Regions from separate parts of the Mesorhizobium sp. M0208 genome, predicted to be linked through region 1. Evidence: predicted binding sites of a transcription regulator. Region 1 holds the regulator's gene; each other region holds the start of a gene.
The links. The regulator PhoB, encoded in region 1, activates phosphate uptake and scavenging genes when phosphate is short. The targets are predictions, from matches to a motif close to TGTCATNNANCTGTCAT.
Positions count from the first base shown of each region.

Region 2: NKJ17_RS06695 (esterase-like activity of phytase family protein) is a predicted target of PhoB. The motif match lies at 1,555-1,571, and genes of this name have one in related genera.
Region 3: NKJ17_RS25690 (RNA degradosome polyphosphate kinase) is a predicted target of PhoB. The motif match lies at 1,469-1,485, and genes of this name have one in related genera.
Region 4: NKJ17_RS17770 (LTA synthase family protein) is a predicted target of PhoB. The motif match lies at 1,872-1,888, and genes of this name have one in related genera.

Region 1 covers NZ_JAMYSP010000003.1:257,513-260,605, reverse strand. Annotated here, with positions in the region: gene NKJ17_RS05110 (ROK family protein) at 1-1,019, shown strand, start outside; gene phoB (phosphate regulon transcriptional regulator PhoB) at 1,029-1,718, opposite strand; gene phoU (phosphate signaling complex protein PhoU) at 1,735-2,442, opposite strand; gene pstB (phosphate ABC transporter ATP-binding protein PstB) at 2,475-3,093, opposite strand, start outside.
Region 2 covers NZ_JAMYSP010000004.1:223,398-226,490, reverse strand. Annotated here, with positions in the region: gene NKJ17_RS06705 (Gfo/Idh/MocA family protein) at 1-127, opposite strand, end outside; gene NKJ17_RS06700 (LacI family DNA-binding transcriptional regulator) at 324-1,349, shown strand; gene NKJ17_RS06695 (esterase-like activity of phytase family protein) at 1,659-3,093, shown strand, end outside.
Region 3 covers NZ_JAMYSP010000033.1:13,421-16,513, reverse strand. Annotated here, with positions in the region: gene NKJ17_RS25690 (RNA degradosome polyphosphate kinase) at 1-1,396, opposite strand, end outside; gene NKJ17_RS25685 (zinc-finger domain-containing protein) at 1,546-1,791, shown strand; gene NKJ17_RS25680 (FAD-dependent monooxygenase) at 1,811-3,043, shown strand; gene NKJ17_RS25675 (TIGR02117 family protein) at 3,059-3,093, opposite strand, start outside.
Region 4 covers NZ_JAMYSP010000016.1:72,904-75,996, forward strand. Annotated here, with positions in the region: gene NKJ17_RS17770 (LTA synthase family protein) at 1-1,831, opposite strand, end outside; gene fabD (ACP S-malonyltransferase) at 2,079-3,044, shown strand.

The DNA.
Region 1 (3,093 bases):
GCCTCGCCCTCAACCCGGAAGCGGCGGCGGTGCTGACCGTGGTGTTGTCACTGAATTTCCTGTCGGCCGCCATTATCGACTATGCGGGACAGGTGGTCGCCGAGGAACAGCGCCGGCTGGACACGCTGACCATGCCGCGCGACGAGCTGATCCGCGAATGCATGGCCATCGTCCGGCGCCGGCTCGAGGACCCAGACCTTGACGCCCGCAGTGTCGCCCGCATCGCCCTGGCGATTCAGGGCATTACCGACTCCCCTGCACGCGCCATGCTGTGGTCGCCGATCACGCCGCAGACCGACATCGCCTTTGCCGACATGCTGGAAGACGAATTCGGTATCCCGGCCACGGTGGAGAACGACTGCAATATGATGGCGGTGGCTTTGCGCTGGCGCGATCCGGATCGCTATCGCGACGACTTCATCGCCATCCTGCTTTCGCATGGCATCGGTATGGGGCTTGTGCTGAAGGGCGAACTGTTCACCGGGACGCATTCCTCGGGCGGCGAATTTGGCCACATGATCCATCGTCCGGGCGGAGCGCTCTGCCGTTGCGGGCGGCGCGGCTGCATCGAAGCCTATGCCGGCAACTATGCCATCTGGCGCAACGCCAGGCAGATGAGCGAAGACAGCGAACCTATCGCCGACGTCAGCGACGCCGACATGCGCGCGCTGGCCGCCCGCGCGCGCGAGAAGGATGGGCCGGAACGCGAGGCCTACCGCAAGGCCGGCGAAGCGCTGGGTTTCGGTCTCGGCTCGCTGTTCGCGCTGATCGATCCGGCACCGGTCGCGATGGTCGGCGCCAGTGCCGCCGCCTTCGATCTGATCGAGCCGGCCTTGCGCAAGGCCATCGCCCAGACCGCCGGCGGCCAGCACTCGGGCTCGATCTCCTTCGATACCGAGCCGAACGAATTGCCGCTGATCCGCGAAGGCTGCGCGATGCGGGCGTTAAGCTTCGTCGACCAGGAGATTTTCGCGCCGGGCGCGCAAATGAGGCCCGGCGTCAGAAAGAACGTCGCCTGACCAGGCGGGTCAATCTTCCCTGATCGCATAGCCGGCACCGCGGATGGTGCGGATGACATCCGGCATGCGGCCGTTATTGACGGCTTTACGCAGCCGCCCGACATGGACGTCGACGGTGCGTTCGTCGATGTAGATCGTCTCGCCCCAGACATTATCGAGCAACTGGCTACGCGAGAAGACGCGGCCCGGATGCCGCATCATGAACTCGAGCAACCGGAATTCGGTCGGCCCGAGCCTGATTTCGCTCTTCTTGCGATAGACCCTGTGCGATTCGCGATCGAGCACGATGTCGCCGACCTTCAGCACGCTGGACAGCACTTCCGGCTTGGCGCGCCGCAGCAGCGCCTTGACCCTGGCCATGAATTCCGGCGTCGAAAACGGTTTGACGAGATAGTCGTCGGCGCCGGTCGAAAGACCGCGCACCCGATCGCTCTCCTCGCCGCGCGCGGTCAGCATGATGATCGGCAGCCGCTCGGTTTCGGGGCGCACGCGCAACCGGCGGCAGAGCTCGATGCCGGAAACCGCCGGTATCATCCAGTCGAGCACCAGAAGGTCGGGCACATTCTCCTGCAAACGGATCTCGGCTTCGTCGCCGCGTGTCACCACCTCGACCTGGTAGCCTTCGGATTCGAGATTGTAGCGGAGCAGCACGCCCAACGGCTCCTCGTCCTCCACCACCATTATGCGTGGTGCGATCATCGGCTGGGCACCCCCATCATGTCACCGGCGCGGACATTGTCGTTTCGTCCTGCTTCGGACGATTGACCGGCAATTGTTCGCCGGTCAGCACATAATACGCATTTTCGGCGATGTTGGTGACATGGTCGCCGATCCGCTCGAGATTCTTGGCGCAGAACAGCAGATGCGTGCAAGCAGTGATGTTGCGCGGATCTTCCATCATGTAGGTTAACAGCTCGCGGAACACGGACGTGTATTTGACGTCGATACGCTCGTCGGCGGCGCGCAGCTTGGCCAAGGCGGCCGCATCGCCTGCAGCATACTCCTCGATGACGCCCTGCACCTGGATGAGCACTAGCTGCGCCATCGCATCGATGGAATGCGATAGGTCGCGCGGCGTGGCGCTGAGGCCGACCGCGCTCACACGCTTGGCGATATTCTTGGCAAGGTCGCCGATGCGTTCGAGGTCGCCGGCCATGCGGATCGCTCCGACGACATGGCGCAGATCGTGAGCCATTGGCTGGCGCTTGGCGATCAGGGTGATGGCGCGATCGTCCAGTTCGCGTTGACGCGCATCCATGATGGCGTCGTCGGAGACGACGCGTTGCGCCAGCACGTTATCGGAATTCAACAGGGCCTTGGTCGCCCCGCCGACCATCGAACCGGCGAGGTCGGCCATGTCGCGGATCAGCTTGCTGATCTGCTCGAGATCCTCGTCGAAAGAAGCGACTGTGTGTTCGCCCATGGTCCTGTCCTCATATGCATGATCGGAACGGCTCAGCCGAAGCGGCCAGTGATGTAGTCCTGCGTGCGCTTCTCGCGGGGCGACGTGAATATCTTCTCGGTCCGGTCGAACTCGACCAGTTCACCCAGATACATGAAGGCGGTCTGGCGCGACACGCGCGCCGCTTGCTGCATGTTGTGGGTGACGATGACGATCGTGTAGTCGGCTTGCAACTCGTCGATCAGTTCCTCGATCTTGGCCGTCGACAGCGGGTCGAGGGCCGAAGCCGGTTCGTCGAGCAGGATGACTTCCGGCTTCACTGCCACGGTGCGGGCAATGCAGAGCCGCTGCTGCTGGCCGCCGGACAGGCTCAAGCCGCTGGCGTTTAGCTTGTCCTTGACCTCGCTCCACAGCGCGGCCCGCTTCAACGCTTGCTCGACGCGGCCGTCCATCTCGGACTTGCCGAGATTCTCGTAGAGCCTGACGCCGAAGGCGATGTTCTCATAGATCGACATCGGGAACGGCGTCGGCTTCTGGAATACCATGCCGATCTTTGTCCTGAGGAGGTTGAGATCCTGCGACCGGTCGAGAATGTTCTTGCCGTCAAGCAGCACCTGGCCCTCGGCGGTCTGTTTCGGGTAGAGCTCGTAGATGCGGTTGAAGACGCGCAGC
Region 2 (3,093 bases), on a different contig from region 1:
CCCTTGCCCGCGCCCTTTCGGCGTCGATATCGACCAGGCCGACAATGGCGAGCCCGTCGATCTGCTTGGCCGCATCGAGCCAGGCTTTGCTCATCGCGCCGCAGCCGACCAGGACGACATTGATCATCCAGCACTCCTCCCTCTCGGCCCCTCCAGACCGATCGTCACGGCGTTCACGGCAGGGCCGCAAACGTTCTTCCGTAAACGTTTACGAGAACACACCCGATGGCGTAGAATGTCAATTGGCCGATAGCGAAAAACGTGATGCCGGCTTGGCCTGAAGAGCGGCCGGTGCTAGCCAAGCAAGGGGGGAGAACTGTCCTTTGGCGTCCAGTATTCACGACCTTGCACGTCACCTGAATATTTCCATCGGCACGGTGTCGCGCGCGCTCAACGGCCGCGCCGACGTCAATGCCGACACGCGTCAGCGCGTGCTCGATGCGGCCAAGAAGCTGAACTATTCACCGAACCAGTCCGGCCGCAGCCTGCGGCGCGGCGCTACCCATTCGATCGCCTTCATGCTGCAGCCGCATCCGGGCGACCAGGAATATGGCGAGCCGTTCTTCATTCCGTTCCTGACCGGGTTGCAGGCCAAGCTCGCCGAAAGCGGCCTCGACCTGATCGTAGTGATGGGCGCGCCGGGCGACTATCAGCAGGAGCGCCTGCGCCGTGTCGTCGAGACGCGGCGGGCCGATGCGGTGGTGCTGGCCTGGACGCGGCGCGAGGACGAGCGCATCGACTATCTGACCCAGGCCGGTTTCCCGTTCGCAACGCTCGGCCGCAGCCGCACCGGCGGCGATTCCTATCCCTCGCTCGACCTCGATTTCGAAAAAGCCGGGGCTGACGCGGTCGATCGTCTCGTCGCGCGCGGTCACCGCCGCATCGCCGCCATCCGCCCGTCGCTCGACCTCAATTTCGGCTATCTGTTCCTCGCCGGCTATCGCAAGGCGTTGCGGCGGCACGGCATCGAGTTCGACCCCGAACTGATCGCCGACGGCTTCATCAACGAGGCCGGCGGCTACGCCGTGACGCCGAAGGTCATGCGCTCCAAGGACCCGCCGACGGCCATCATCTTCAACAACGACGCGATGGCGCTTGGCGGCTGCAAGGCTTTGGCCGAGGCGGGCATCAGGCCCGGCCACGACGTCGCGGTGATCGTCATCGTCGACACGCCGCTTTGCCGCTATTTTTCGCCGGCGCTGACCGGCTTCCGACCGGCGCTGGAGCCGATGGGCGAGCGGTTGGCCGAAATGCTGCTGGCATCGATTCCGGCTTACGCCGGCGCCGAAGGCGCACGCATCATCCGTGAAGTCTGGCCGCTGGAACTGATCGCGCGCGACAGCGATTGAATCGCGGCACTTCCCTTCTCCCCTTGGGGAGAAGGTGGCCGAGCCCACGGGTCTTGCCTTCGGCAAGCCAGAGGACAGGCTCAGCTCGGTCGGATGAGGGTGCTCCAGCTCGGCACCGAGGCACTCCGTCCAGCACCCCTCTTCCGTCTCGGCGCTGCGCGCCGATCCACCTGCTCCCACAAGGGACGAAGGAACAAGCGCCCTCTGTCACGCAAGTATCATGTTCGCGTCCTAGACCTTTTTCGGAAAGCGCTGGCGGCATGTCGATGCGACGCCCGCTTCGGCTGTTTTGTCACAAAGAGGATTTCCATGAAAAACCTGCACCGAAACGCGTCCCTCGCGGTCGCGCTGGCGATGTTCACCGCCTTGACTCCGGCCTTGGCTGAAAACGCAGCGACCGTCGGCGGCGTCAGCTTCGTCAACAAGGGCCTGGTCGGTGTCGGTCGCATCCCGGCCAGCCAAAGGGACAAGTTCGGCGAGACGTTTGGCTCCGGCTCGGGCATGGCGATCGACGCTGCCGGCTGGACGCATGGCGCCGATGGCTATAAGGGCTCGCTGTGGCTGCTGCCGGATCGTGGCTACAATGTCGTCGGCACCACCGATTACCGTCCGCGCATCAACACGATTGCCATCGAATTCGCCCAGATCGCACCGGGTGCGGCACCAGCCGCCGGCCAGGAACAGTCGGGCCTCAAGGCAACCCTTGCCGACACCATGCTTTTGACCGACGACAAGGGCGCCGACGCAACCGGCCTCGATCCGCTCAACGGCGTGCGCGCCGCGACCGACGACATGCCGATCCTGCCCGAAGCCAACGGCAAGCTCGCGCTCGATAACGAGGCGATCGTGCGGCTGCCCGACGGCACCATGTTCATCTCGGACGAATATGGTCCGAACATCTACCACTTCTCCGCCGATGGGCGTCTGATGTCGGCAACGCAGTCGCCGGCGGCGCTTGTCCCGATGCGTCATGGAACGCCGAACTTCGCGTCCAACAATCCGGGACCGGGCGCGGCAGACCCAGATCCGACGGATCCCGAAACCGGCCGTCAGAACAACCAGGGCCTCGAAGGCATGGCACTGACGCCGGACGGGAAGTTCCTGATCGCTGTGCTGCAATCGGCCCCCAGACAGGATGGCGGCGATTCCGCTTCGACGCGCCAGAACACGCGCGCGCTGGTCTACGATGCCTCGGATCCGGCCCAACTCAAGCTTGCGCATGAATATGTTGTGCCGCTGCCGGTGTTCACCGATGCCAAGGGCAAGACCAAGATTGCCGCGCAGAGCGAAATCGTGGCTCTGTCGGACAAGACCTTCCTGATGCTGGCGCGCGACAGCGGCAACGGCCAGGGGGTGAAGGGCGACACCTCGCTCTATCGCGAGATCAGCGTCGTCGATGTGTCGGCGGCAACCGACATCGCCGGCACCGAGTTCGACAAGGACAAGCCGGTTGCGCCCAAAGGTGAGCTCGATCCCTCGGTGACGCCGGCCAAGCTGACGCCGTTCATCGACATCAACGACAAGACCGAGCTCGGCCACTTCGGGCTGCACAATGGCGCGCCCAATGACCGCAACAACCTTTCGGAGAAGTGGGAGGCGATGTCGGTGGTGAGCGTCCTCGATCCAACACGGCCCGACGACTATTTCCTGTTCGTCGCCAACGACAATGACTTTCTCACCCAGGACGGCTTCCAGGTCGGCGCGGCCTACAAGGCCGAAGATGGCGCCGATGTCGACACGATGT
Region 3 (3,093 bases), on a different contig from region 1:
AATTGCGCAGCCTGCCGTCCTCGCGCCGCACGACCAGCGACATCTTTGCGTGGGTCTTCAGTTCGAGAAAGCCAAAGACGACCTGGACGCCGGCACGCTCGAGGTCGCGCGCCCAGCGGATGTTGGCCTCCTCGTCGAAGCGCGCCTTGAGCTCGACCAGCGCCGTCACCGACTTGCCGGCTTCCGCCGCATCGACCAAAGCCCGTACGATCGGGCTGTCGTTGGAGGTGCGGTAGAGCGTCTGCTTGATCGCCACCACTTCCGGGTCGGCCATTGCCTGGCGCAGAAACTGCACCACCACGTCGAAGGATTCGTAAGGGTGGTGGACGATGATGTCCTTCTCGCGGATCGCGGCAAAACAGTCGCCGCCATGCTCGCGGATGCGCTCGGGAAAGCGCGGATTGTAAGGCGTGAACTTCAGATCGTCGCGGGCGACGGCGACGATCTCCGAGATCTGGCTGAGCGCCAGCGGACCGGTGAGCACGCTGATCCGGCTGGCCGAGACGCCGAGCTCGCCGGCGACGAAATCGCGCAATTCGGCCGGCATCGACCTGTCGAACTCGATGCGGATGACCGAGCCGCGGCGTCGCCGCTTCAGCGCCGTCTCGAACAGCCGCACCAGATCCTCTGATTCTTCCTCGACCTCGATATCGCTGTCGCGGATGATGCGGAACGTGCCGGAGCCCTTGACCTCATAGCCGGGGAACAGCTTGCCGATATAGAGACTGACCGCCTCTTCGAGTGGAATGAAGCGGACATGATGCTTGCGATCCGGCAAACGGATGAAGCGCCTCAGCGCCACCGGCAGGCGCAGAAGCGCGCTCATTTCCTCGCCGTTCTTGCGATGGCGCAATTGCAGCGCCATCGAGAAACCGAGATTGGGAATGAACGGAAACGGATGCGCCGGGTCGATCGACAGCGGGGTCAGGACCGGAAATACCTGCTCCTGGAAATGGTCCTCGAGCCAGGTCTTCTCGTCCTTGGTCAGCGCATCGCGGGTGATGCTTTCGATGCCTTGTTTGTCGAGCAGCAGCATCAGCGCCGAAAGGCTGTTCTGCTGGTCCTCCTGCAGGCGCTCGACCTCGCGCAGCAATTGTTCGAGCTGCTGCTCGGGAGTGCGCCCATCCGGGCTCTTCAGCACGATGCCCTCGCGCACCTGACCGGCAAGACCGGCGACGCGGACCATGAAGAATTCGTCGAGGTTGGCAGCCGATATCGACAGGAACCGGACGCGCTCGAGCAGCGGATGATTGGTATTCAGCGATTCCTCGAGCACGCGCCGGTTGAATTGCAGCCAGGAAAACTCGCGATTGACGAAGCGGTCGGGATTGCCGCCTTCTCGGCTCGCGGCCTCGACGGTGATGAATTCGTTCTGGACCGGCTTCAGTTCGTTCATGGTTTCCGCTCTTCCCACACCGTTCGACGACCACAGCCTTAACCGGCTTAACTTATCCTCTGACAGGCTTTTGCGACAGTTTCATTTCATCGATCTTGCAAAGAGACGGGTTATGATCCAGATGCAATCGACAAGATCAGGAGACGACGATGGCAGGCGGTTCCATTCCCCATTTCCAGAACGATGCGGGCTATCCGGCAATCGACATCGGCGTCAAGGAATTCATGTGCACCGGCGCCAATCCGCCTTTCGACCACCCGCATGTATTTCTCGATATGGGCGACGACAATGAAAAAGTCTGCCCCTATTGCTCGACGCTCTATCGCTATTCGCCCAAGCTGAAGGCATTGGAAACGCAGCCGCCGGGCTGCCTCTATATCGACCAGGCCGCCTGATTCTTCCGCGACAAGCCTGATGCGAGAAACGCAGTCCCGGCAGGTGGTCATCGCCGGGGCGGGCGTCGCCGGACTGACCGTGGCACTGGCCTTCGCCGAGCGCGGCTATCGGACAAAACTGTTCGAACAGGCGCAGCACCTCGAGGCTGCCGGTGCCGGCATCCAGCTTTCACCCAACGCGACATGCATCCTTCGACAATTCGGCCTACTCGATCGGCTGCTGCCGACGGCGGTGCGGCCGGAGGCGGTCGTGCTGAAGGATGCCGTCACGCTGCGCGAGCTGGCGCGCGTACCGCTTGGCCAGGCGGCTGAAACGCGCTGGGGAGCACCCTATCTCGTCGCCCACCGCGCCGACCTGCAGTCAGCGCTGATGGCGCGGATAGCCGAGCGTTCCGAGGTCGAGCTTGTCACTGGTGCCCGCGTCGGCGGCGTCGCAACCGGACCGAATGGCATCACCGCAACAGTCGAGATTGCCGGCACGACCATCGAAGCCGAAGGATCGTTGCTGGTCGGAGCCGATGGCGTCTGGTCGTCGGTGCGAGAAACGCTCGCCCGCAAGGCGGCCGATTTCCGGAGAAGCCGCTTCTCGGGCGAGCTTGCCTGGCGCGCAACGGTGGCCGCGGACAGCCTCGCCGGACAAGCCTTCAGGGTGATCGGTGCGCCCGATTGCGTTACCGCATTCCTCTATCCAGGCTTCCATATGGTCGCCTATCCGGTCAGCCGTGGCGCGGTCTTCAACCTCGCGGCCTTCACCAAGGGCGAGCGCATCGCCGAGAACTGGTCGGGGCATGCCGACCCCGCCATCCTCGCCAACGCCATGCGCGGTACCGCGCCGGCGCTGGTCCGTCTGGCGAGCGAGGCCGCGCCATGGACGGCATGGCCGATCCATACCGTCGAGCAGCGGCGGTGGACGACGCCGGAGGGCATAGCGCTGATTGGCGATGCGGCGCATGCGATGACGCCGTTTGCCGCACAGGGAGCGGCGATGGCGATCGAAGACGCGGTAACCCTTGCCGGTTTCGTTGCCAGCTCGCCTGCCGACCTCAGCAGCGCGCTTGTCGCCTGGGAACAGGCGCGGCGGCCGCGCGTATCCCAGGTCGCCCGCCGCGGCGCCCTCAACCGCCTCGCCTGGCATGCGGCCGGGCCGGTGGCGATGGCCCGCAACCTGTTCCTGGCGATGCGCTCACCCGAAAAACTCGCCGCTGATCTGGACTGGCTCTATGGCTGGCGGGCGGACGCTCGGCGGTCCTAAGTCATCGGAGCCTTGTCAATTGTAAAGCCGCATCGACAGGCTAAGCGAGG
Region 4 (3,093 bases), on a different contig from region 1:
GGAAGTCGCGGATTGCCGGGTCGATCTCTTTCTGACGCGACCAATCGGGGGTGGCCTCGCCCCCCGGTGCCAACAGCAAATTACGGTCGATGACGCGGTAGCGCTCTCGCAACTGGCCGAGGAAGCCGGTGTAATAGGGATGGCTGATGCCGGCCGTTTTCAGGATATGGTAGGGCAGGAAGGCCGGGCTGACGGCGCCCAGATCCTCGGAGGGGCCGCTGCGGTTCGACCAGACGATCAATGGCGTCTGGTGGTGCTGCAGCATCTGGTCGGCCGGCTCCTTGCGCGGCGCGACATTGTCCTTCAGGAAACCGGTCTCGACGTAGACCGGCCCAAGCGGCGGCAGGTGATCGCCGAAGAATGCGATGACGGTCGGCCGCTCGCGTTTCTTCGCCCATTCGATCAGCCGCTCGAGGCCGCGGTCCGCGTCGGAAGAGCCTTCGGCGTAGCTCAACAGCGATTCACGTGCCCATTGGCTGATCGGCGCCTGCACCTTGTGGGTCGGATTGGTATAGCGATACGGCTCATACGGCCCGTGGTTCTGCAGGCTGACGGCGAAAAAGAAGACCGGCTCGGCGCTGGTATCGGCTTCGCGGATGATCTCGTCGGTCATCGCTGCGTCCGACGCGAGCGGTCCGCGCTTCTGCATGGGCGGCAACGTCTCCTCGGACTTGAAGTCGTTGAAGCCGAAATCGGCATAGACGGCCCCCCGGTTCCAGAACCAGTTGGTGCCGGGATGGATGGCGCGTGCCCGGTAGCCCTGACTTTTCAGGAAGGTCGCCAGCGAGGGAGTCGGTGTCCGCACATATTGCTGGTAGGGAATGCTGCCCGCCGGCAGGAAGGCGTTGGAAAAGCCGGTCAGGGCCTCGAACTCGATGTTGGCCGTCATCCCGCCGAACTCGGGCGAGAACATGTAGCCCGTGCGCAGTGCCCGCACATTGGGGATAGGGTCGGGTGTGATGGTGACGCCGGGCAGCTTGGTCGGATCCCAGAAGGATTCGCTCATCACGACGATGATGTCGGGCTTCTCGGCGGGTACCGAGGCGATCACCTGCGGTTTGCCGATCGCTTCGATCGCCTTGTCGGAATAGCCGGGCGGCGCCGAGACATGCGCCATCGGGACGTTCAGCGCGAAGGCGAGCGCAAAACCGTTCGAGGCATAGTTTTCCTTCTGGTCCCACATGATCGGGATGATCTGCAGCCGGTCGCGCGTCCACGAGAAAGTGGCATAGTCCATGATGGAAACGAAGAAGGCGATCAGCGGTACTGTCAGCGTCAGCCGGGCAAGGCGGCCCTTGTGGCTGAGCGCCGGAACGCGGCGGCGCCATAGCCGCCAACCGTAGACGAGCAGCGACAGTCCGCCGACGATGCCGATCGCCAGGGCAATGGCGGTTCCCGGGCGATCGCGTACCAGAAGCGGCATCAGTGCCACGATCTGCCGGGAATAGAGGAAATCGGTCGGATAGAGCGGATCGCCGAGATACAGCGACTTCTGGTGGCCGACGAACGCCAGCGACAATGTCAGCGGCGCAACGATCATCAGGCTCTGATGACTGCGGCCGAGCACGGCGTCGAGGCCGATGAGGATCAGCGCAAAAATGATGATCGTGGTCCAGCCGGGTTTGAAAGGCTGCAGAAAGAAATCAATGGTGCCGGCAAAGTTGCCGCGCACGATCAGTTCGATGGCAAACACAAGGATGGCCGCAGCCAGCAAGCTGATAAGGCCATAGCGGATGACAGGCCATTTGCGCGCCGGCAGATAGCCGGTCGACGGATCGCCTTCAAGAAACTGGGGCGCCGCCTCGGCTGCGCTCTGCTTGGTCTTTGCCACTTCAATAGTTCCCCGGCCCGCAACAAAAGCGTCACTCGATTGTCATCGAACTGTCACGCAAAGCCTAGCGCCTGTGGCGGAAATAAGAAGAGCCAGCAAACAAATCGTGAGCGGTTTTCATCATGAGTGATCGCCAAAAAGCCTGCCGAAACAGGCACTCGGCCGATATTACGCGATCAAGGTTGGACTTGACTTGGCCGCACGCCTTGCGTCACAGGCAACGTGAACCAGCAGCTGGGAGCCGCCGATGGCCATCGCATTCACCTTTCCGGGGCAGGGCAGCCAGGCTGTCGGCATGGGCAAGGACCTCGCCGATACCTTTGTGGAATCGCGGCGGATCTTCGAGGAAGTTGACGACGCGCTCGGCGAAAACCTATCGAAGCTGATCTGGGAAGGCCCGGAAGAGACGCTGACGCTGACCGCCAACGCCCAGCCGGCGCTGATGGCGGTGTCGCTTGCCGCAATCCGGGCGCTGGAGGCGCGCGGCTTCTCCCTGAACGGCAAGGTCACCTATGTCGCCGGCCACTCGCTCGGCGAATATTCGGCACTTGCGGCCGCAGGTTTCGTTTCGGTCGCCGACGCCGCCCGGCTGTTGCGCATCCGCGGCAATGCCATGCAGGCGGCTGTGCCGGCCGGCGAGGGCGCCATGGCGGCGATCATCGGGCTGGAACAGGCCGACGTCGAAGCCGCTTGCGCAGAGGCCGCCCAGGGCGCCGCCAAAGATCCCGCACAAGCCTTGGTTTGCCAGATCGCCAATGACAATGGCGGCGGCCAGCTGGTGATCTCCGGCGCCAGGCCGGCGGTCGAACTGGCGGCGAGGCTATGCACGGAGAAGGGCGCCAAGCGGGCGCTGATGCTGCAGGTCTCGGCGCCCTTCCATTCGGCATTGATGAAGCCTGCGGCCGAGATCATGCGGGAGGCGCTGGCCGCCGTGACGAAGAGTGCGCCGGTCGTGCCGCTGGTCTCCAATGTTACGGTGACCCCGACGAGCGATCCCGACGAGATCGCCCGCCGACTCGTCGAACAGGTGATCGGGCGCGTGCGCTGGCGCGAAACGGTGGAGTGGTTCGGCAGCAACGGCGTTGCGACGCTTTACGAAGTGGGCGCCGGCAAGGTGCTGTCGGGACTGGCCCGCCGCATCAACCGCGATATTGCCACCACTGCCATCGGATCCGCGGCGGATGTCGAGGCGGCGCTGGCGGCGCTTGCATAATCAACTGGCGATTTGACCCCGCTCCATGCGAAGGGTGTTCGCTCAGATC